DNA from 3 places in the Streptomyces sp. NPDC037203 genome. Region 3 is predicted to be linked to each of the others. Evidence: riboswitches for the same ligand, from Rfam matches in the RefSeq annotation. Region 3 holds a riboswitch; each other region holds the start of a gene.
What was found. A riboswitch is a leader RNA that binds a small molecule or an ion and turns the genes downstream of it on or off. The one in region 3 is predicted to bind cobalamin.

Region 1 (6,967 bases), 590 kb from region 3:
GTGGTCTGCGCCGCCGCGGGCTCCCCGCGTACGGCACGTGACGTGCTCGTGCGGGGGTTTTGGCCGGCATCCGGGTGCAGGTCGCATGGGAACCACTCTCCGGGGCGTCCGCGCTTGTGGGGGCAGTGTGAGGAGTCTCCCCGCACCCGGCGCTGAAACGGCCCTGCATAGGCCGGGCCATGCGGGATATGCGGGAGTACGTGGGAGCCCCGGCCCTGGGGCGCCGCAGCGCAACGGAAGGAACGAACCTCGTGGGCATCATCGCCTGGATCCTGATCGGCCTCATCGCGGGCGCCATCGCGAAGGCACTGACCCCCGGCAAGGACCCGGGCGGCTGCCTGGTGACGATGCTGATCGGCATCGTGGGCGGGCTGCTCGGCGGCTGGCTGGGCAAGGTGATCTTCGGCGTCCACTCGATCAACGGCTTCTTCAGCCTCTCGACCTGGATCGCCGCGATCGTGGGTTCCGTGATCGTACTGCTGCTCTACCGCGTGCTGACGGGACGCTCGCGCTGACCGCGCGTGCAGGAGGCGGCCCCCGCGGGGGCCGCCTCTTTTGTGTGAGCGGGTGGTCTTCGTGCGGCGGGTCCCCGTGCAGGTGCCCAAGGTCGTCCCGGCGGGATCAGCGGGCCGGCGCGGGGCAGCGGGCCCGGCGGCACGGTCGGCCCCATGTGCGCGGCACCCGGTCCTGGCGGGTGCCCCGCATCCCATGACGTCTTCATGGAGCCGACCGAACCGTCCGGGTTCCGGGCGCACGTCCCGTCGCACCGGCCGTCCCACGTGGGCCGGGTGCACGCTGCTGCCGCTTCTCGTCATCACCGCTCAGGGCGACAACCTGGCCGGGGACGGCTGCAGCGGGATGCCGCTCGTCCACGTGCCCACCGGCGTCAGCTCACCGTGCGGGCCCACGAAGCGGGGACCGATGTGACCGGTGTGAGGGGGGAGTTGGGCCTGAGCACCGTCAACGGTGATGACACCGTGCAGGACTCGAGCACGGAGGGGGCCCGCCAGCGCCTGGTGGCCCGTGGCGGGTCCGTCCGCGCGGTCGGCCTGGCGGCGCGTGGCGTGGCCGCCGGGACGGTCGACGGCGATGTCGGCCTGCGGTGCGCGAACTCGCCCGGCACGCTCGACGGCGTGACCCGCAACGGGTCGGTGGGGGTGACCCTACTGGCGGGCGCCCCTCAGTAACGGCCGCTCCCCCGCGGGCATTCCGGCCGCCGGTACCGGCTGGCTCTGCGCACCGTCAACGGCGGCACCGGGGTCCGCGGCGGCTGAGGCTCCCACCCCGACGGTGGTCAGCCACCATCGCCGAGCCGGGCGGCCCACCTCTGCTCCACCCTGGCCAGCCGCCAGTACGCCAGCGCCGCCGCCCACACGACCACGAACAGGCCGACGATGACGTACCCCACGTTGTCCAGGTCCAGCCCGGCGATCCAGCCGGTCACCGCGTCGCTCAGATCGAGCTTCTGGTGCAGCACCCCGACCAGTTCGATGGTGCCGATCAGGAAGGCGACGGCGATGGACAGGCCGGTGATGGTGAGGTTGTAGAACACCTTGCGCACCGGGTTGGAGAACGCCCACTGGTAGGCGAAGTTCATGAAGGTGCCGTCGAGCGTGTCGAACAGGCTCATCCCCGCCGCGAACAGCAGCGGCAGGCACAGGATCGCGTACCACGGAAGCCCGGCCGCGGCACCGCTGCCCGCCATCACCATCAGGGTGACCTCGGTCGCGGTGTCGAAGCCGAGACCGAACAGGAAGCCCAGCGGGAACATCTGACCGGGCCGGGTGATCGACTTGGTGACGCGGCCCAGGAAGCGGTTCATGAACCCCCGCGAATCCAGGTGCTGTTCGAGGGCGGCCTCGTCGTACGTGCCCGCTCGCATCGCGCGGAAGACCCGCAGGATGCCGGCGAGCGCCACGAGGTTGAGCGCCGCGATGAGGTAGAGGAAGGTCCCGGAGACGGTGGTGCCGACGACACCGAGGGTCTGGTGGGTGCGGGAGTCGTCGTCGAGCAGGGTGCCGGCGAGCTGTGCGCCTCCCGCGACCAGGGCCGCCAGGACGACCACCACGCTGGAGTGGCCGAGCGCGAACCAGAAGCCGACCGACACCGGCCGCTTGCCGTCGGCCATCAGCTTGCGGGTGGTGTTGTCGATCGCGGCGATGTGATCGGCGTCGAAGGCGTGCCGCATGCCCAGCGTGTACGCGGTCACCCCGAGACCGATCCCGAACGCCTTGGATCCGACCTCGTAGTGCCCCGGTACGACCAGCAGGAACAGGATGCCGAACGCGACGACGTGCAGGGCGGCGATCACCGTCAGCAGTCCGGCGGTACGGACGGTGTCCTCGCGCCGCCAACGAAAACGGGTCGACTCTGTGGGCAGGGTCATACGGTCACGCTCCAGCACCTCGTGGATCTCTTCGTGAAGTGCCGTGGCCGGTCTCCTGGCTTACGGGTGTGTGCGTGTCCGTCCCGGCCTTCCCGTCCGCCGGGCGGCGGACAGTGACCATGCACAACTGGGACGGATACTCCCCGATCACAGTGGCGAGGGCCGCTCCGGTCTGAACCCCGCGAAGGGTTGTCACCGGTCTTCCCGAACACCACGGCCCGCCCACCGTAGGACCGACCACCCACTGCCGCCCAGCCGTACGGTCGTTCAGGTATCCAAGATCACATCTTCGCGCTGGATCGACACCGTCTTCCGGCACGCCCTGACGGTGCGGCGAAGGCGGACATTTTGCCCAACCTTCATCGCGCGCGGGAGTGCCGGACGGGCGTTCAGGCGCCGGTGTGCTCGGCCGCCCGCCGAGCGCGTTCACGCCGGTAGGACTCCGCGCGGGCGAGGTAGTCCCGGTGTTCCAGCTCGGGGTCCGGCGGCAGGTCCGGCTCGTCGGTGGTGGCGAAGAACTGGACCAGGGCCTCGTTCGAGTCCACGGCCAGATCTCCGGAGCGGGCGAACATGCCCGACTCGTGGCGGGCGACGGCCTCGTCCAGGGTGGCGGCCGGGTCGGGGCCGACCGCGCGGCTGACGGCGTGCGCGAGTTCCGCGCCGTCCAGCATCGCGAGATTGGCGCCGTGGCCGCCGAAGGGCGCCATCAGGTGGGCCGCGTCGCCGATCAGGGTGACGCCGGGGACGTGTTCCCAGGTGAGCGGCGCGGGCAGCGCCCAGAAGGCCCGCGGCACGTAGTCGCCGTCATTGCGGACGATCAGCGCGCGCATGGCCTGCGACCAATGCCCGAACTCCCGTACGAGATGGGCGCGGACGCTCTCCCGGTCGGTGAGGTCCACGCCCGCTCCGACATGCCAGTCCGGTGCGGCCCGGAACGCGATGTAACCGCGGACCACGCCGTCGCCGTTGCGCTGGAGGATCACCGCGCGGCCGTCGTTGTCGTTGGCGAACATGTGGCCGGCGCCGACGATCTCGGCGACCTCGGGGTGGCGCGAGTCGACCTCGTCGTACCGGGCGTCCAGGAAGCAGACTCCGAGGTGCCGCGGGGTGGCGTCGCTGACGAGGGGACGGACCTTGGACCACGCCCCGTCGGCGCCGATCACCAGGTCGGCCTCCGCGCCGGTGCCGTCCGCGAACTCCATGCGGTGGCGGCCGTCGCCGAGCGGGGTCACGCCGACGAGCCGGTGGCCCCAGCGGACGGTGCCGGGCCGCAGGTGGTCGTGGATCATGCGGCGCAGCCGGCCGCGGTCGATCTCCGGCGCGGCCACGTCGCCGGGCCGGGGGGTGAACTCCGCCAGCACCGTGCCGTGGTGGTCGCGGCGGGTACTGGCCTGCCCCTCCGGCCGGGCCTCCGCCATGAAGGTGTCCAGCAGCCCGGCGTCCTCGAGGGCGATCTGTCCGGAGTCGGCGTGCAGGTCGAGCGTGCCGCCGGTGTCGCGGGAGTCCACGGCGCAGTCGGCGTCGTACACGGTGACCTCGATGCCGTGCCCTTGCAGGACGCGGGCACAGGTCAGTCCGGCGGGCCCGCCGCCGATCACGCAGATCCGGGGTGTGCTGTTCGTCATCGGGACCTCTTCCTCGGGTGGCGCGGGTCGCGAACGCGTCGCGACAGCACCCTCCTGGGTGCAACCGCTAAAAAAGCGTAACAGGTCAACTTTCTAATCGAGTCCACGAACGGGGTAGAGTGTCGGCGTGACCGAGATGGGGCGCCGAGAGCGCAAGAAGGCAGCCACCCGCCAGGCCCTCGCGGACGCGGCACTGCGCCTGTTCTCCGAGCGGGGCTACGACGAGGTCGGGGTGCGCGAGATCGCCGACGCGGCCGACGTCTCCGTGACGACGCTGTTCAAGCACTTCCCCGACGGCAAGGAGGCGCTGGTCTTCGACCAGGACGTGGACCGGGAGGCGGCCCTGGTCGCGGCGGTCCGCGAGCGTCCCGCCGGGCAGTCCGTACCGCGGGCCCTGCACCGGATGCTGCTGGGCGAGCATTCCCGGCGGGTCCACGCCGACCCCCGGTTCGACGACTTCCTGCGCCTGGTCGACACCACTCCGGCGCTGCGCGAGTACGCCCGCAGGATGTGGCTGCGGCACGAGCACGCGCTGGCCGCGGCGATCGCCGAGGACGCCGGGCTGCCCGCCGACGATCCCGGCTGCCGGGCGCTGGCCCACTTCGCGCTGGAGGCGCCCGTGCTGGTCCGCGGCTCCCGCGACCCCGACGCCGCCCTCGGCCGGGTCTTCGACCTGCTCGCCGACGGCTGGACCGGCGAGCGCGCCGACTGACCCGGCGGCGGCCGGGCGGGGGACGCAGACCGGGCGGGCGCGGCGAGCGCGGCCTAGGTTGGGGGCAGGGCACCGGCGGCAGCGGGCACGAGGAGCGGCGAGATGGCGGCACCAGTGGATCACGCGGCCCTGTTCGCGGCCGTACCGACTCCGTGCCTGGTGCTGGGCCCGGATCTGGTGATCGTGGACGTCAACCGCGCCTATCTGGAGGCCACCGGCCGCACACGGGACGACCTGGTGGGCCAGCATATCTTCCAGGCGTTCCCGGAGAACCCCGACGATCCGGAATCCGACGGCGTGCGGAACATGAACGCCTCCCTGCACCGGGTGCTGGCCACCCGCAGATCCGACACGATGCCGCTCCAGAAGTACGACATCCCCGCCCCGCACCGGCCCGGCATGTTCGAGGAGCGCTGGTGGTCCCCGGTGAACACCCCGGTGTGCGGCCCGGACGGAGAGGTGGCGTGGATCATCCACCGGGGCGAGGACGTGACCGCGTTCGTCAAGGCCCGCCGGGCCGCCGATCCCGCGGGCGCCCGAGTGCCCCGGAGCCCGGCGGCGGCCGAGTCGCTGGAGGCGGAGCTGTACGCGCGGGCGCGGGAACTCCAGCGGCTGAACGAGGAGCTGCGCCAGGCCCACACCCGCGAACGCGAGGTCGCCGTCACCTTGCAGGAGGCCATGCTGCGCACCCCCGATCTGGCCCATCACACCGAGGACGTGGTGGTGCGCTACCAGCCGGCGGTGGGGTCCCTGAACGTGTGCGGCGACTGGTACGACGTCGTGGACATCCCCCCGGACCAGCTGGCGCTGGCGGTGGGCGACGTCATCGGCCACGGCCTCCAGGCCGCCGCGGTCATGGGCATGCTGCGCAGCGCCCTGTCGGCGGCCGTGCGTGCCCTGCCGCGCCCCGCGCAGGCGCTGGAGGTGCTGGGGCTGTACGCCCGGTCGATCGACGACGCCCTGGGCACGACCGCGGTCAAGACCATCGTGGACCGGCGGAGCCGGCTGATCACCTACAGCAGCGCCGGGCACCCGCCCCCGGTGCTGGTGAAGGGTGACGGCACGACCGAGCTGCTGGACCAGGCGACCGACCCGCCGCTGGGCGCGCGCCCGCAGCATGTGCCCCGCCCGCAGGCCAGCCTCCCGTACAAGCAGGGCGACACGCTGGTGCTCTACACCGACGGGCTGATCGAGCGCCGCGACGAGGACATCGACACCGGTCTGAACCGGCTGAGGGATGTCCTCGCCGAGTGCGGCCGTCTCGGGCCCGAGCGGCTGGCCGACACCGTGCTGGCCCGGCTCGGCGTGGCCGGCGGCGGCCGGGACGACGTCGCCCTCGTTGTCGTACGGCTCTAGTCCGGGCGACACCCCCTGCTCAGAAGTACCCCTCCTGCGCGGAGAAGCCCCGCTCCCGCGCTCCCGGCAGCGGGCCCGTTCCCGCACACTCCGCCGTCTTTGGGAGGCGGCGGACCGCGTAGATCGTGGTGTCGTCGGCCAGCCGGCGCCCGCTGTGCCGGAGCACGCCGTCACGGACGCGGCGGACCAGGGGGCCGGGCGCGGCGCAGTCCGGATCGGCGGCGACCGCGGCGGCGACATCGCCGTACAGGTCGTAGAACTCGCCCTTGCGGTCACGGGCCTCGGTCACCCCGTCGGTGACCAGCAGCAGCGTCTCCTCCGGCGCGAGCGGTACCCGGTGGGTCGGCGGCAGCCCGCCGACGAGATCGCCGAGGCCGAGCGGCACCCCGTCCCCCGCGGGCAGCTCGCGTACCCCGTGCGGCCCGACCGCGAGCGGCGCCTCGTGCCCGAAGTCGACGACATCGACCGTTCCGGGTGTGTCCCTGGAGAAGGCGACGAGCACGGCCGTGGCGAACCGGTCGAGGTCCTCCCGGCCGACCGCGGCGGTGTGCACCCGGTGCCGCAGTATCCGGAGCTCCAGCCGCTCGGCGACCGTCCGGAGGTCGTTCTCGTGGTAAGCGCTCTCGCGGAAGCTGCCGAGCAGTGCGGCCGCCGCCTCCACCGCGCCGAGTCCCTTGCCCTGCACGTCGCCGACGAGGACACGGGTACCGTAGGGGCCGGGCTGGACGTCGTAGAAGTCACCCCCGACCTGCGCCTCGACGTCCGCGGCGAGATACACGCCGGCCTGCTCCAGACCGGCCCAGCGTTCGGGCAGCGGGCGCGGTACGGCACGTACCGTGGTCTCCGCGATGTCCTGCATGCGCAGCATGCGCCGCTGCTGCCGCACCC
Region 2 (6,967 bases), on a different contig from region 3:
CATGGTGCCAGTGCACCGCGCACCGGCGCCCGTCCAGCAGCCCCGCGGCGGCCAGCACGAACACCCCGGAGCAGACGCTGAGCACCCGGCAGCCCCGCCCGACGGCCCGCCGCAGCGCCGCCAGCAGCTCGGGCGGGTACTCCCGGTCCGGGTAGCCCTCAGCGGCCGGCACGGCGATCAGATCGGCCTCTTCCAGCCGTTCCAGGCCGTGCGGTGTGGACACGGTGAACCCGCAGTGGGTGCCGAGGTCGGGCCCCTCGGCCGAGACCACGGCGAAGTCGTACACCGGCAGTCCTTCTTCGCTGCGGTCGATGCCGAACACCTCGCAGACGACGCCCAGTTCGAAGGGGTGCACTCCGTTCAGCAGCACGGCGGCCACGTTCTTCAGCATGCCCCCAGTGTGCCGCGGAGCTGGCAGTAAATCGAGGGTGCGCGGCAGTCCTGCCACTCCCGGTCAGCAGCGTCCAGCGGGACAGTAGTGGCATGACCGGAAACCAGATCCAAGGCCTCATCGGAATGACCGCGACCCTCGGAATCCTCGTCCTCCTGGCCCTTCCCTCGGTGCTCGGCATCCTGCGCGAGCGGCGCATCGACCGGCAGATCGGGAAGGCCCAGGAGGCCCGTGGAGACGAGGAGGCTCAGAAGTCCTCGTCCAGGTCGACGGTGCCCTCCACCGCCACCTGGTACGCCGACGGGCGGCGCTCGAAGAAGTTGGTCAGCTCCTGAACCCCCTGGAGCTCCATGAAGGAGAAGGGGTTCTCCGAGCCGTAGACCGGCGCGAAGCCCAGCCGGGTCAGGCGCTGGTCGGCGACGCACTCCAGGTACTGCCGCATGGAGTCCGTGTTCATGCCCGGAAGGCCGTCACCGCACAGGTCGCGCGCGAACTGCAGCTCGGCCTCGACGGCCTCCCGCAGCATGTCGGTGACCTCCTGCTGGAGCTGCTCGTCGAACAGCTCCGGCTCCTCCTTGCGGACGGTGTCGACCACGTCGAAGGCGAAGGACATGTGCATCGTCTCGTCGCGGAACACCCAGTTGGTGCCGGTGGCCAGGCCGTGCAGCAGACCCCGGCTGCGGAACCAGTAGACGTACGCGAAGGCGCCGTAGAAGAACAGGCCCTCGATGCACGCGGCGAAGCAGATCAGGTTCAGCAGGAAGCGCCGGCGGTCCGACCGCGTCTCCAGCCGGTCGATCGTGTCCACCGAGTCGATCCATTTGAAGCAGAACTCGGCCTTCTCGCGGATCGAGGGGATGTTCTCGACCGCCGCGAACGCCGCCGCGCGGTCCTCCGGATCGGGCAGGTAGGTGTCCAGCAGCGTCAGATAGAACTGGACGTGCACCGCCTCCTCGAACAGCTGACGGCTCAGGTACAGCCGCGCCTCGGGGGAGTTGATGTGCTTGTACAGCGTCAGCACCAGGTTGTTCGCGACGATCGAGTCCCCCGTCGCGAAGAACGCGACCAGGCGGCCGATCAGGTGCTGCTCGGCCGGGCTGAGCTTCGCGAGGTCGGCGACGTCCGAGTGGAGGTCGACCTCCTCCACGGTCCAGGTGTTCTTGATGGCGTCCCGGTAGCGCTCGTAGAAGTCCGGGTAGCGCATCGGGCGGAGCGTCAGCTCGAAGCCGGGATCGAGCAGGTTCTGGTTGCGGGTCATCGCTTTCGGCGCGAAGCGCCGTCCTCCAAGTGGGTGGTCGGGTGGCGGGCGGGAATTACTGGCAGGCTTCGCAGGACTCGGGGTTCTCCAGGGAGCAGGCGACGGCGTCGGGGTCCGCGGCCTGCTGGACGGGGATGGCCTGCTGCGCCCGGGCGGCGCGGGCGATCCGGGTCGCCGGGCGCGAGCGCAGGTAGTACGTCGTCTTCAGCCCGGACTTCCAGGCGTACGCGTACATCGAGGAGAGCTTGCCGATCGTCGGCGTCTCCATGAACAGGTTCAGGGACTGCGCCTGGTCGAGGAACGGGGTGCGCGCCGCCGCCATGTCGATCAGACCGCGCTGCGGGATCTCCCACGCCGTGCGGTACAGCGCCCGCACCTCCTCGGGGATCCACGCGAAGCCCTGCACCGAGCCGTTGGACTCGCGCAGCGCCTCGCGGGTGCGCGCGTCCCAGACGCCCAGCTCCTTGAGTTCCTGCACCAGGTAGGAGTTGACCTGGAGGAACTCACCGGACAGCGTCTCGCGCTTGAACAGGTTGGACACCTGCGGCTCGATGCACTCGTAGACGCCCGCGATGGAGGCGATGGTGGCCGTCGGCGCGATCGCCAGCAGCAGCGAGTTGCGCATGCCCACCCGCGCGATCCGGGTCCGCAGCGCCGCCCAGCGCTCGGGCCAGGTCTCCTGGACGCCGTAGTGGTCGGGGTGCAGCACACCGCGCGCGGTACGGGTCTTCTCCCAGGCCGGCAGCGGGCCGGTGCGCTCGGCGAGGTCGGCGGACGCCTCGTACGCGGCGAGCATGATCCGCTCGGCGATCCGGGTGGACAGCGCCTTCGCCTCGGGCGAGTCGAAGGGCAGCCGCAGCTTGAAGAAGACGTCCTGGAGGCCCATCGCGCCGAGGCCCACCGGGCGCCACCTGGCGTTGGAGCGGCCCGCCTGCTCGGTCGGGTAGAAGTTGATGTCCACCACGCGGTCGAGGAAGGTGACGGCCGTGCGGACGGTCTCGTCGAGCCGCTCCCAGTCGATGTCACCGTCGGCCACGAACGCGCCGAGGTTGACGGAGCCCAGGTTGCAGACGGCCGTCTCGCCGTCGTTGGTGACCTCCAGGATCTCCGTGCAGAGGTTGGAGGAGTGGATGACCTGGCCCGGCTCGGCGGTCTGGTTTGCGGTGCGGTTGGCGGCGTCCTTGAACGTCATCCAGCCCTGGCCGGTCTGCGCGAGGGTGCGCATCATGCGGCCGTACAGCTCACGGGCCGGCATGGTCTTCCTCGCCAGGCCCTTGCGCTCCGCCGCGCGGTAGGCGGCGTCGAACTCCGCGCCGTACAGGTCCACCAGCTCGGGTACGTCCGCCGGGGAGAACAGCGACCACTGCTCGTCGGCGTTGACCCGGCGCATGAACTCGTCCGGCACCCAGTGCGCCAGGTTCAGGTTGTGCGTACGGCGCGCGTCCTCACCGGTGTTGTCCCGCAGCTCCAGGAACTCCTCGATGTCGGAGTGCCAGGTCTCCAGGTACACCGCCGCCGCGCCCTTGCGCCGGCCGCCCTGGTTCACCGCGGCCACCGAGGCGTCCAGGGTCTTCAGGAACGGCACGATGCCGTTGGAGTGCCCGTTGGTGCCGCGGATCAGCGAACCGCGGGCGCGGATACGGGAGTACGACAGACCGATGCCGCCCGCGTGCTTGGAGAGCCGGGCGACCTGGTGGTAGCGGTCGTAGATGGAGTCCAGCTCGTCCAGCGGGGAGTCGAGGAGGTAGCAGGACGACATCTGGGGGTGCCGGGTGCCGGAGTTGAACAGCGTGGGGGAGGAGGGCAGGTAGTCGAGCCGGCTCATCAGCCGGTACAGCGCGGCCACCTCGTCCACGGAGCGCGCCGAGTCGTCCTCGGCGAGGCCGGCGGCGACGCGCAGCATGAAGTGCTGGGGTGTCTCGATGACCTGGCGGGTGATCGGGTGGCGCAGCAGGTAGCGGCTGTGCAGGGTGCGCAGGCCGAAGTAGCCGAAGCGGTCGTCGGCGGCCCGGTCGACGAGCTGGTCCAGCCGGGCGGCGTGCACGCGCACGAACTCGGCGGTCCGGTCGGCGATGAGCCCCTCGCGGTGCCCGACGGCGACCGACTCGGTGAAGGACGTCACGCCCTGCGAGGCGGCCTCGGCGCGGATGGAGAGGGTCAGCAGCCGGGCGGCGAGCCGCGAGTACGCCGGGTCCTCGGAGATCAGGCCGGCCGCGGCCTCGGTCGCGAGCTCGCGCAGCTCCGCCTCGTCGGCGTGGGCCGAGCGGCCGCGCAGCGCGGCGGCCGCGACCCGGCCGGGGTCGGCGTCGGGGAGGTCCCCGGTCAGCTCGGTCAGGGTCCGCAGCAGTGCGGCACCGGGACCGTCGTTCTCCAGGCCCTTGGCTGAAGCCGGTTCGGCTGGCGCGATGGTCACGTGGGGCTCTCCCTCGCTCGGCACGGGGCCTGGCGGAGGGCAGGGGGCAGCCACGAGCGCACACGGCGTCGCGTCCACCGGCCCACTCCACGAGGCCCGGACGTCTCAGAGCACCCGGTCCGGTGGGCCGGGTGCGCTGCCGGCAGGTCCTCGGACTGACTCCTGTGCGCGGATACGCACAAGTACACCGTTGCGGGACAGTTCCGGATTCGCACCGGATTCCCCTGCGACGACAGCGACCATGAGCATACATCTAGTGCCGGGCTGCCGTGTCACCCCCAGATGTTGTGTCGCCCTGGTGTCAGAGCGTCAACTTGTAGGTGATGAGGGTGACGTCGTCCAGCTCCGGGGCGGGGTTCCAGTCCCGCTCGGGCGTGCGCACGAACCCGAGACGTTCGTAGAGCCGGTGGGCGCTGTGCATGGTGCGCTGGCTGGAGAGGACGACGGACGAGCACCCCGCGGTGCCCCGAGCACGGTCGACACAGGCGCGCACGAGGGCTTCGCCGGTGCCCCTGCCACGTGCCTCGCGCCGCACTGCCAGCGCCCGGATCTCGGCCTCCGTGGGCCGCGCGATGTCGGCGACGGGGCCGCCCGAGGGGACGAAGGTCACGCCGCCGGCAAGGCGGTCCCCCAGCACGGCGACGAGGATCTCGGCGGAGGCGGCTCGCGCGGCCACGTCCTTGAGTACGGGGAGGTACGGGTCGCTCTCGCCGAAGTCGAGGTGGCCGTCGAGGAGGTAGGCCTCGGCCGTGAGCTCGCCGAGTTCGTCGTACTCGGCCGGGTCGGCGGGGCGGATGCGGATGTCCATGCAGGCGAGTGTGCACGGCAACGGGCCGCCGGAGCAGGTGCTTTCCGGCGGCCCGTGGGCGGTTGTCGTGTGCGGAGACGGTCAGTGGCTGGTGCCCGCCGTGGCCGGCGGCAGCTCCACCTGGACGCCCGGATCGCCCGCGTCCGCCGTGTAGTCCTCGGGACGGGTCTCGTCGATGCCCTCGGGGGCCTTCACGGCCTTCAGGACGACGGTCAGCACGACCGTGACGAGGACGTTGAGCACGAACGCCGTCATGCCGATGTAGCCGATCTGGCCGATGCCCGGAATGTCGTCGGCGGAGCCGCCGAAGTGCTTCTGGGTGGGGGAGGCGACACCGTACGCGGCGAGGGTGCCGTAGACCATGCCGACCGCCCAGCCCGCGAGCAGCGCCCAGCGGTGGAACCAGCGGGTGAACAGGCCGCCGACCAGGGCCGGGAAGGTCTGCAGGATCCAGATGCCGCCGAGCAGCTGGAAGTTGATGGCGACCGTCTTGTCCATGCCGAGCACGAAGACCAGCGCGCCGACCTTCACCAGCAGCGACACGAACTTGGAGACCTGCGCCTCCTGCTTCGGCGTGGCGTCCGGCTTGATGAAGTCCTTGTAGATGTTGCGGGTGAACAGGTTCGCCGCCGCGATCGACATGATCGCCGCCGGCACCAGCGCGCCGATGCCGATCGCCGCGAACGCCACACCGGTGAACCAGTCCGGGAACATGTCCTCGAACAGCTGCGGGATCGCCAGCTGCCCGTTGGTGACCTTCACCCCGGCCGCGATCGCCATGAAGCCCAGCAGCGCCAGCAGGCCCAGCATCAGGGAGTACAGCGGCAGGATCGTGGTGTTGCGGCGGATCACGTTGCGGCTCTTGGAGGAGAGCGTCGCGGTGATCGAGTGCGGGTACATGAACAGCGCGAGCGCGGAACCGAGCGCCAGCGTGGCGTACGTCCACTGCCCGGCGGGCGGCGGCGCGAGCGCCCCGCGCGGCTTGCCGGTGGCCGGGTTGACCTGGCTGAACGCGTGGGCCGCCTTGGCGAAGACGTCGTCGAACCCGCCCAGCTTGATCGGTATGTAGATGATCGCGACCAGGATCACGAGGTAGATCAGCGCGTCCTTGACGAAGGCGATCAGCGCGGGCGCCCGCAGGCCCGAGGAGTAGGTGTACGCCGCGAGCACCGCGAACGCGATCAGCAGCGGCAGGTCCTTCACGAACGCGTTGGTGTCGTCGCCGCCGCCGACGCCCATCACGTCCAGCACCGCCTGGATGCCGACGAGCTGGAGCGCGATGTACGGCATCGTCGCCAGGATGCCGGTCACCGCCACCGCGAGCGACAGCCCCTTCGAGCCGAACCGGCCGCGCACGAAGTCGGAGGTGGTGACGTACCCGTGGCGGTGCGAGACCGACCACAGCCGCGGCAGGAAGGTGAAGATCAGCGGGTACACCAGGATCGTGTACGGCACCGCGAAGAAGCCGGACGCGCCCGCCGCGTAGACCGCCGCCGGTACGGCCACGAAGGTGTACGCCGTGTACAGGTCGCCGCCGAGCAGGAACCAGGTGATCCAGGTGCCGAACGACCGGCCGCCCAGGCCCCATTCGTCCAGCGTGTGCTCGTTCTCGGCGCGGCGCCAGCGCGCGGCGAGGAAGCCCAGGACCGTGACGGCCAGGAAGAAGAAGATGAAGACGCCGAGCGCGACGCCGTTGACTCCGGTCTTCACTGCGCGGCACCCCCCTGCGCGGCACGGCGGGAGCGCTGGTCGTGCTGCCAGAGCTTGTACGCGATCATGGTGAGGGCGGTGGAGATCAGCACCCAGGCCATCTGGTACCAGTAGAAGAACGGGATCCCGATGAACGCCGGATCCGTCTTCGCGTACGAGCCGACCCACAGCATCGCCACGAACGGCGCGACGAGACAGATGCCGATGACCACGCGGAGCGGTGTCACCACCGGTGGTCTCGCTTCGGGCGTTTCAGACATGCTGCGGCTCCGTCCCCTCGTAGATCACCGGTGTAATGAGCAGGCAATCTAGGTGACGGTGTCGTGGCAGAGGAAGACCCTGTCCGCAGGTCGGTATATCGATTCGGCGAAGGCCCGGCCCGCTCCG
Region 3 (6,967 bases):
GTGCGGACCGTCGTCATCACCGGCGCCGGGGAGCGCGGACTGTGCGCGGGCGGCGACATCCGCGCCATCCACGACGACGCCCGGTACGGCGACGGCACCGCCTCGGAGGCGTTCTGGCGCGACGAGTACCACCTCAACGCCCGTATCGCCCGCTACCCCAAGCCGTACGTCGCCCTCATGGACGGCATCGTGATGGGCGGCGGGGTCGGCGTCTCCGCGCACGGCGGCGTCCGGATCGTCACCGAGCGCTCGCGGATCGCCATGCCGGAGACCGCGATCGGCTTCATCCCCGACGTCGGCGGCACCTACCTGCTCTCCCGCGCCCCCGGCGAGCTGGGCACTCACCTCGCTCTGACGGGAGATCAGATCAGGGCCGGAGATGCCCTGTTGTGCGGACTGGCCGACCACTACGTACCGTCCGCGGCCCTGGACGCCCTGCTGGACGACCTCGCCCGGATGCCCGTGCCCGACGCCCTCGCCCGGCACGAACAACCCTTTCCCAGCGGGGAGTTGGCCGAGAAGCGGGAGTGGATCGACGCCTGCTACGGCGCCGGCACCGTCGAGGAGATCGTCGAGCGGCTGTTCGCGCACGGCGGCACGGCGGCGAAGGAGACGGCCGAGACCCTGCTCGCCAGGTCGCCCACCGCCCTCAAGGTCACCCTGGCCGCCGTCCGCCGCGCCCGGCGGCTCGGCTCCCTGGAGGAGGTCCTCGACCAGGAGTACCGCGTCTCCTGCGCCGGGCTGAGGAGCCCCGACCTGGTGGAGGGCGTCCGCGCCCGGATCATCGACAAGGACCGCGAGCCGCACTGGTCACCGGCGACCCTGGCCGAGGTCGCCGACGCCGGCGTGGAGCGCTTCTTCGCCCCGCTCGGCGACCGCGAACTCGGGCTCGTGGCACCTATGACGTGAGTCGTCACCTCCCCCCGCCGAGCAGCGGACCGGACCAGCCGGTGGTGCCGGTCAGCTTCTCGCTGGCGGCCCACAGCCGGGCCGCGACGGCCGGGTCGGCCATGTGGGGCGGGACCGGCTCGCACCGCGGCAGGCCCCGCAGCCCGAAGACCCGCGGCCCCCACAGCTGCCCTCCCTCCACCTCCGGGTCGAGGACGGCACGGACGACGGGCCATGCCCCGGCCTCCTTGCCCTGCACCAGGAGGGCGCAGGGCAGGGCGCGCAGCCGCCGGCCGGGGGTCGTCCCGCAGACCGGTGGGCGGGACGGGGTGAGGGAATCCAGCGCGCCGCCGGGGTGGGCCACCACACTGAGCATCGTGCTGCCGACGGCACGCAGCCGGCGGTCGAGTTCGAAGCCGAAGGACATCTGCGCCAGCTTCGACCGGCCGTAGGTGCGCTTGGGCCGGTAGTCCCGGACCGACTGCAGATCGCCGAGGTCGAGTCGCTCGGACCGCGCCGCGAAGCTTCCCACCGTCACGACACGGGCCGCACGCGCCGCGGACAGCAGTGGAGCGAGCCACCGGGTCAGCGCGAAGTGGCCGAGGTGGTTGGTGCCGAACATCAGCTCGTGGCCGTCCCCGGTCTCCCGGCGCGGCGGGTCGTCGAGCGCGACCCCCGCGTTGTGGACCACCGCGTCGAGACGACCGAGATCCAGCCGGTCCGCGACCGTCCTCAGGGACGACAGATCGGCAAGATCCAGCCGGAGGTGCCGCACCCGCGCGCCGGGAACGCGCGAACGGATCGAGGCCAGGGCGGCCTCCCCTTTCGCGCGGTCCCGGCTGCCGATGACGACGAGGGCGCCGGTGCCGGCGAGCTGCTCCGCGGTGAAGTAGCCGATCCCGGCGTTTCCTCCGGTGACCAGGAAGTTCCTGCCCTCGGCGGACGGCAGCCGGCGGACGTCCCACGGACGGCTCTGAGTTGCGGACGACATGATGACAGGCTCCTTGCGCTCCGAGGTGGCGTGCTCATGGGGAGCAACCTCCGACTCGTCCACGCTCGCAGCCCCCGCCGACATACCGCCGACAGATCACGCTCGCCGCCCACAGATCCCCTACGCGGGCGCGATCGCCGGTGCCGGGCGCGAGGTGCGCCCGGCACCGTGAGATCCGCGGACGGTCCGCGGACGGTCAGGCCCCGGTCAGCTCCGCGCGGACCGTACGCGCGGCGGCGACCAGGTTCTCCAGGGCGGCGCGGGTCTCCGGCCAGCCGCGGGTCTTCAGGCCGCAGTCGGGGTTGACCCACAGCCGCTCCGCCGGGATGGCCCTGAGCCCCGTGCGCAGCAGGGCGGCTGCCTCCCCGGCGCTCGGGACGCGCGGGGAGTGGATGTCGTGGACGCCGGGACCGGCCTCGCGCGGATAGCCGTGGGCGGCCAGCTCGCGGGCGACCTGCATACGGGAGCGGGCCGCCTCCAGGCTGATCACATCGGCGTCGAGATCGTCGATGGCCCCCACGATGTCGCCGAACTCCGCGTAGCACATGTGGGTGTGGATCTGGGTGTCCGGGCGCACCCCGCAGGTGCTCAGCCGGAACGCCTCGGTCGCCCAGTCCAGGTATCCGGGCCGGTCGGCGGCGCGCAGCGGCAGCGTCTCGCGCAGCGCGGGCTCGTCCACCTGGATGACCGAAGTCCCCGCCCGCTCCAGGTCGTTCACCTCGTCCCGCAGGGCGAGTGCCACCTGCCGCGCGGTGTCGGCGAGGGGCTGGTCGTCGCGGACGAAGGACCAGGCGAGCATGGTGACCGGACCGGTGAGCATCCCCTTGACCGGGCGGTCGGTGAGCGACTGGGCGTACGACGTCCAGCGCACCGTCATCGGCTCGGGGCGCGAGATGTCGCCGGCCAGGATCGGCGGCCGGACGTACCTGGTGCCGTACGACTGGACCCAGCCGTGCCGGGTGGCGACGTAGCCGGTGAGCTGTTCGGCGAAGTACTGCACCATGTCGTTGCGCTCGGCCTCGCCGTGCACCAGGACGTCCAGTCCCGCCTTCTCCTGGAAGCCGATCACCTCGCGGATCTCGGCGCGGATGCGCTCCTCGTACCCGGCGGTGTCGATCCGCCCGGCCCTCAAGTCGGCTCGGGCGGCGCGCAGTTCACCGGTCTGCGGGAACGATCCGATCGTCGTCGTGGGCAGCAGGGGCAGCCCGAGCCGGGCCCGCTGGGCGGCGGTGCGCTCGGCGTAGGGCTGCGAGCGGCGGGCGTCGGCCCCGGTGACGGCGGCCGCGCGGGCGCGCACGGCCGGGTCGTGGGTGAGGCGGGAGGAGGCCCGTGCGGCGAGGTCGGCCCGGTTGGCGGACAGCTCGGCGGCGATGGCGCCGGTGCCGAGCGTGAGCCCCTTGGCGAGGGTCGTGAGCTCCGCCGTCTTCTGCTCGGCGAAGGCGAGCCAGCGCCGGATCTGCGGGTCGATGTCGTGCTCGGCGGTCGCGTCGAGGGGGACGTGCAGCAGGGAGCAGGAGGCCGCGACGTCCACCCGGTCGGCGAGCCCGAGCAGGGTGCCGAGGGTGGCCAGGGCTTTCTCCAGGTCGGCGACCCAGATGTTGCGGCCGTCGACGACGCCCGCGACCAGGCGTTTGCCGGGCAGCCCGCCGACGGCGGCCAGCGCGTCCAGGTTCCGCGCGGCGGCCCCGGTGAAGTCCAGGGCCAGGCCCTCCACCGGCGCCTTCGCGAGCACCGGAAGGGCCTCGCCGAGCCGGTCGAAGTAGGACGCGACCAGCAGCTTCGGCCGGTCGGTGAGGGCGCCGAGGTCGCGGTAGGCGCGCTCGGCGGCGTTCAGCTCCGCCGGGGTGCGGTCCTGTACGAGGGCGGGCTCGTCGAGCTGCACCCAGTCGGCGCCGGCCGCGCGCAGGTCGGCGAGGACCTCGGCGTACACCGGCAGCAGCCGGTCCAGCAGGGTCAGCGGCTCGAAGTCCGCGGGGACGCCGGGCGCGGGCTTGGCCAGCAGCAGATAGGTCACCGGGCCCACCAGGACGGGACGGGCCGCCGCCCCGAGGGCGAGGGCCTCGGTCAGCTCGGCGACCTGCTTGCCGGAGTCGGCCGCGAAGACCGTGTCCGGACCCAACTCGGGCACCAGATAGTGGTAGTTGGTGTCGAACCACTTGGTCATCTCCAGCGGCGCCACCTCCTGGGTGCCGCGCGCCATCGCGAAGTATCCGTCCAGCGGGTCGGCGGCGACGGCCGCCCGGTGCCGGTCGGGGATCGCGCCGACCATGACGGTGGTGTCCAGGACGTGGTCGTAGTACGAGAAGTCGCCGGTCGGCACCTCGTGCAGGCCGGCCGCGGCGAGCCGGCGCCAGGCGGTGGCCCGCAACCCGGTTGCGGTGGAGCGCAGTTCGGCGGCGGTGACGCGGCCCTTCCAGTAGCCTTCGATCGCCTTCTTCAGTTCCCGGCCGGCCCCCTGGCGGGGGTAGCCGTACACGGTGGCCCGTGCTGCCGCGGTCGCGGACTCGGTGGTCACGGAGATCTCCTTCGCGAGATGAATCCCTGAGATCCCGACGGCGGGACGAGAGCGCGAAGGGGTGACGGACCGTACGGCACGGCAGCGCGGCCGTCCGCTCGGTCATGTTCGCCGACCCGCCCTCGAGGTCACCGGGATGTCCGCGCACGGGACGTCCCGCGCACGGGCAGATGGCAGGTCTTCGGACTCGCGGGCACGTCCTCAGGACACGAGGACACCTACTGGCCGTCGCTTCCCAGACCCTGTTCACCGGGTCCAGTGCGTATGACGGCGGTCGTTCCCGCTCACCGCTGCGGGGCAGTCCCGGATTCCCACCGGGTTCCCTCTTGCGACGCTCCCGCCTGGCGGACGGGGCGAACCAGCTGCACCGGCCACCCTACGGGGCGCAGAGCGCGCGTGGTGGATCACGTCCGGCATCCGGATGCCGATTCGAGACAGATTCGAGGCCGGGTCGGCTCTCGTCCGCCGGGCTCTGTGCCCCGCGGTGCGGCGGCACACGCCGGGGGATCGCGGCCGAGGTGCCGGTGTACGGCGAGGCGGGAAGCGCCGCACACGCGCTTCCCGCCCTTGACTTCCCGCGGCCGCCCGAACCGTCCGCGTGCGCACCGCGCAGAAACACCGCCGGTCGCCGTACGTGTCGACGGCCAAGGCGAGCGCGCAGTTCCGGGCCCTGGCCGCCGGTTTCGCCGGGTCCTCGGCCGTTGGCTTCGTCCGGTTCCTGGCCGTTGGCTTCGTCCGGTCCTCGGCCCCCGGCCTCGCCCGCTCCCGGCCGACGCTTCGACCCCGGCGCGCGCCTCGTCGCCGCCGTCTCCTCCCCGGCCCCCGCTCGGGCAGCCCGCGACCGGATCGTCACCGGTCGGCAACGCGGGCGGCGGTCCGCCGATCACTGCGCGTGGAGCGCCCACCTGCTGCCGTCGACGGTCTCCGAGCCCGGCAGCGCGATCAGTTCGGGCTTGAACAGCGGCGGCGCGCCCATCGCGGGCTCCCAGGTCGCCAGCTTCTCGTCCTGGGGGACCTCGATGCGGCGGCCCTTGGCGAGATCGGTGACCACTCGCACCAGCAACCGCACGCCGAGCGGGGCGAGATGCTCGCGCCACAGGGACTCCGCGGTCGAGCCCGGCGGCACGAACAGGTGCTCCTGCGCGGCGATCGGGCCCCCGTCGGTGCGCTCGGTGAGGTGGTAGACGCTGCCGCCCGTCACCTTGTCGCCGTCGCGGATCGTCCACCGGATCGCGTCCCGCCCGCGGTGCAGCGGCAGCAGACTGGGGTGGTAGCCGATGGCCGCGACGGCGGCACGGGCACGCGTCTGGCGGCCGATGAAGGCGTGCGAGTGCGCGGCGACGATCAGGTCCACCCCGTCCGGGACATGCCGCGCGCGCAGCTCGGCCGAATCCGTCCAGGGCACGCCCCTCGGATACGCCCACGCCCGCAGCCGGTCCCAGGACAGCGCGCTCGCCTCGTCGCTGTGCCCCTTGCGCAGCCGGGGGGCGGCCACGCCCGCGATCCGGTGCCCTTCCTCCTCCAGGGCGTCCGCGACCTGCACCGCGAACGCCCCCTGTCCCGAAAGGTAGATGTTCACTTCGTTGCCGCCTCCTTCATCGAGCGGGGGTCGGGCCGAAACCGCACCGGCAGCGTGGAGAACCCGGTCAGGAAGTTCGACCGGATGCGCAGCGCCTCGCCGGTCTGCTCGAAGCCGCTGGTGAAGTCCCGTAGTGCCAGAAGCAGTTCGGCAATCTCCACCCTGGCCAGGTAGGAGCCGAGGCAGAAGTGCGGGCCGTAGCCGAAGGCCAGGTGCTTGTTCGGGGTGCGGCCGAGGTCGAACTCGCCGGGACGGTCGAAGACCCGCTCGTCCCGGTTGCCGGAGGCGTGCCAGAGCGTGACGATCTCGCCGGGCCGCAGCCGGACCCCGTGCACCTCGGTCTCGCGGACCACGGTGCGGCCGAAGTGCAGGGTCGGGGACGCCCAGCGCAGCACCTCGTCCACCGCGGTGTCGACGGCGACCTCGCCGTCCTTGAGCCGCCGCCACTGTCCGGGCCGCCGCGCGAGGGTGCGCACGCCGTCGATCATCGTCAGCCGGCTGGTCTCGTCGCCGCCGATGATCAGGCTGTAGCAGTTGAGCACGATGTCCTCGTCGGACAGCGGCACCCCGTCGATCGAGCTTGCCACCAGCATGCTGATCACGTCGTCGCCCGGCGCCGCCCGCCGCTCCTCGACCATGTCCATGAAGTACAGCAGGATCTCGTTCCGGGCCATCTCCGAGTCGACCTCGTCGGCGTCCGCGCTGTCGGCCGACAGCGCCGCCTTGGTCAGGGTGAGCAGATAGTCCCGGTCCTGCTCGGGCACGCCGAGCAGGCTGGAGATCGTGGTCATCGGGATCCGGCCGGCGATGTCCTCGGCGAAGTCGCAGCCGCCCCGCTCGACCGCCTCGCGGATCAGCCGCCGGGTGTTGGCCCGCACCGCCGCCGCGACCTCGCCGAGCACCCGCGGCGAGAGCACCCGCTGGAGGATCTTGCGCAGCTCGTTGTGGCGGTGCCCGTCGGTGACGGCCAGCATCCGCCCGGCTCCCGCGTCAC

Region 1: it holds a riboswitch for cobalamin, as region 3 does, so the genes downstream of both, nicT (Nickel transporter NicT) here and metE (5-methyltetrahydropteroyltriglutamate--homocysteine S-methyltransferase) in region 3, are expected to answer to the same signal.
Region 2: it holds a riboswitch for cobalamin, as region 3 does, so the genes downstream of both, ACZ7EC_RS22020 (ribonucleoside-diphosphate reductase subunit alpha) here and metE (5-methyltetrahydropteroyltriglutamate--homocysteine S-methyltransferase) in region 3, are expected to answer to the same signal.

Annotation. Positions count from the first base shown of each region.
Region 1 is NZ_JBVJUC010000001.1:196,010-202,976, forward strand. Features, by position in the region: gene ACZ7EC_RS00915 (GlsB/YeaQ/YmgE family stress response membrane protein) at 252-515, shown strand; gene ACZ7EC_RS00920 (hypothetical protein) at 978-1,187, shown strand; gene nicT (Nickel transporter NicT) at 1,295-2,386, opposite strand; cobalamin riboswitch at 2,415-2,617, opposite strand; gene ACZ7EC_RS00930 (FAD-dependent oxidoreductase) at 2,776-4,011, opposite strand; gene ACZ7EC_RS00935 (TetR/AcrR family transcriptional regulator) at 4,148-4,723, shown strand; gene ACZ7EC_RS00940 (PP2C family protein-serine/threonine phosphatase) at 4,826-6,079, shown strand; gene ACZ7EC_RS00945 (PP2C family protein-serine/threonine phosphatase) at 6,099-6,967, opposite strand, start outside.
Region 2 is NZ_JBVJUC010000008.1:67,404-74,370, forward strand. Features, by position in the region: gene ACZ7EC_RS22010 (helix-turn-helix domain-containing protein) at 1-391, opposite strand, end outside; gene ACZ7EC_RS22015 (ribonucleotide-diphosphate reductase subunit beta) at 639-1,649, opposite strand; gene ACZ7EC_RS22020 (ribonucleoside-diphosphate reductase subunit alpha) at 1,705-4,062, opposite strand; cobalamin riboswitch at 4,187-4,321, opposite strand; gene ACZ7EC_RS22025 (GNAT family N-acetyltransferase) at 4,364-4,870, opposite strand; gene mctP (monocarboxylate uptake permease MctP) at 4,952-6,580, opposite strand; gene ACZ7EC_RS22035 (DUF3311 domain-containing protein) at 6,577-6,840, opposite strand.
Region 3 is NZ_JBVJUC010000001.1:781,802-788,768, reverse strand. Features, by position in the region: gene ACZ7EC_RS03285 (enoyl-CoA hydratase/isomerase family protein) at 1-909, shown strand, start outside; gene ACZ7EC_RS03280 (SDR family NAD(P)-dependent oxidoreductase) at 914-1,879, opposite strand; gene metE (5-methyltetrahydropteroyltriglutamate--homocysteine S-methyltransferase) at 2,076-4,394, opposite strand; cobalamin riboswitch at 4,562-4,759, opposite strand; gene ACZ7EC_RS03270 (formyltransferase family protein) at 5,278-5,973, opposite strand; gene ACZ7EC_RS03265 (cytochrome P450) at 5,970-6,967, opposite strand, start outside.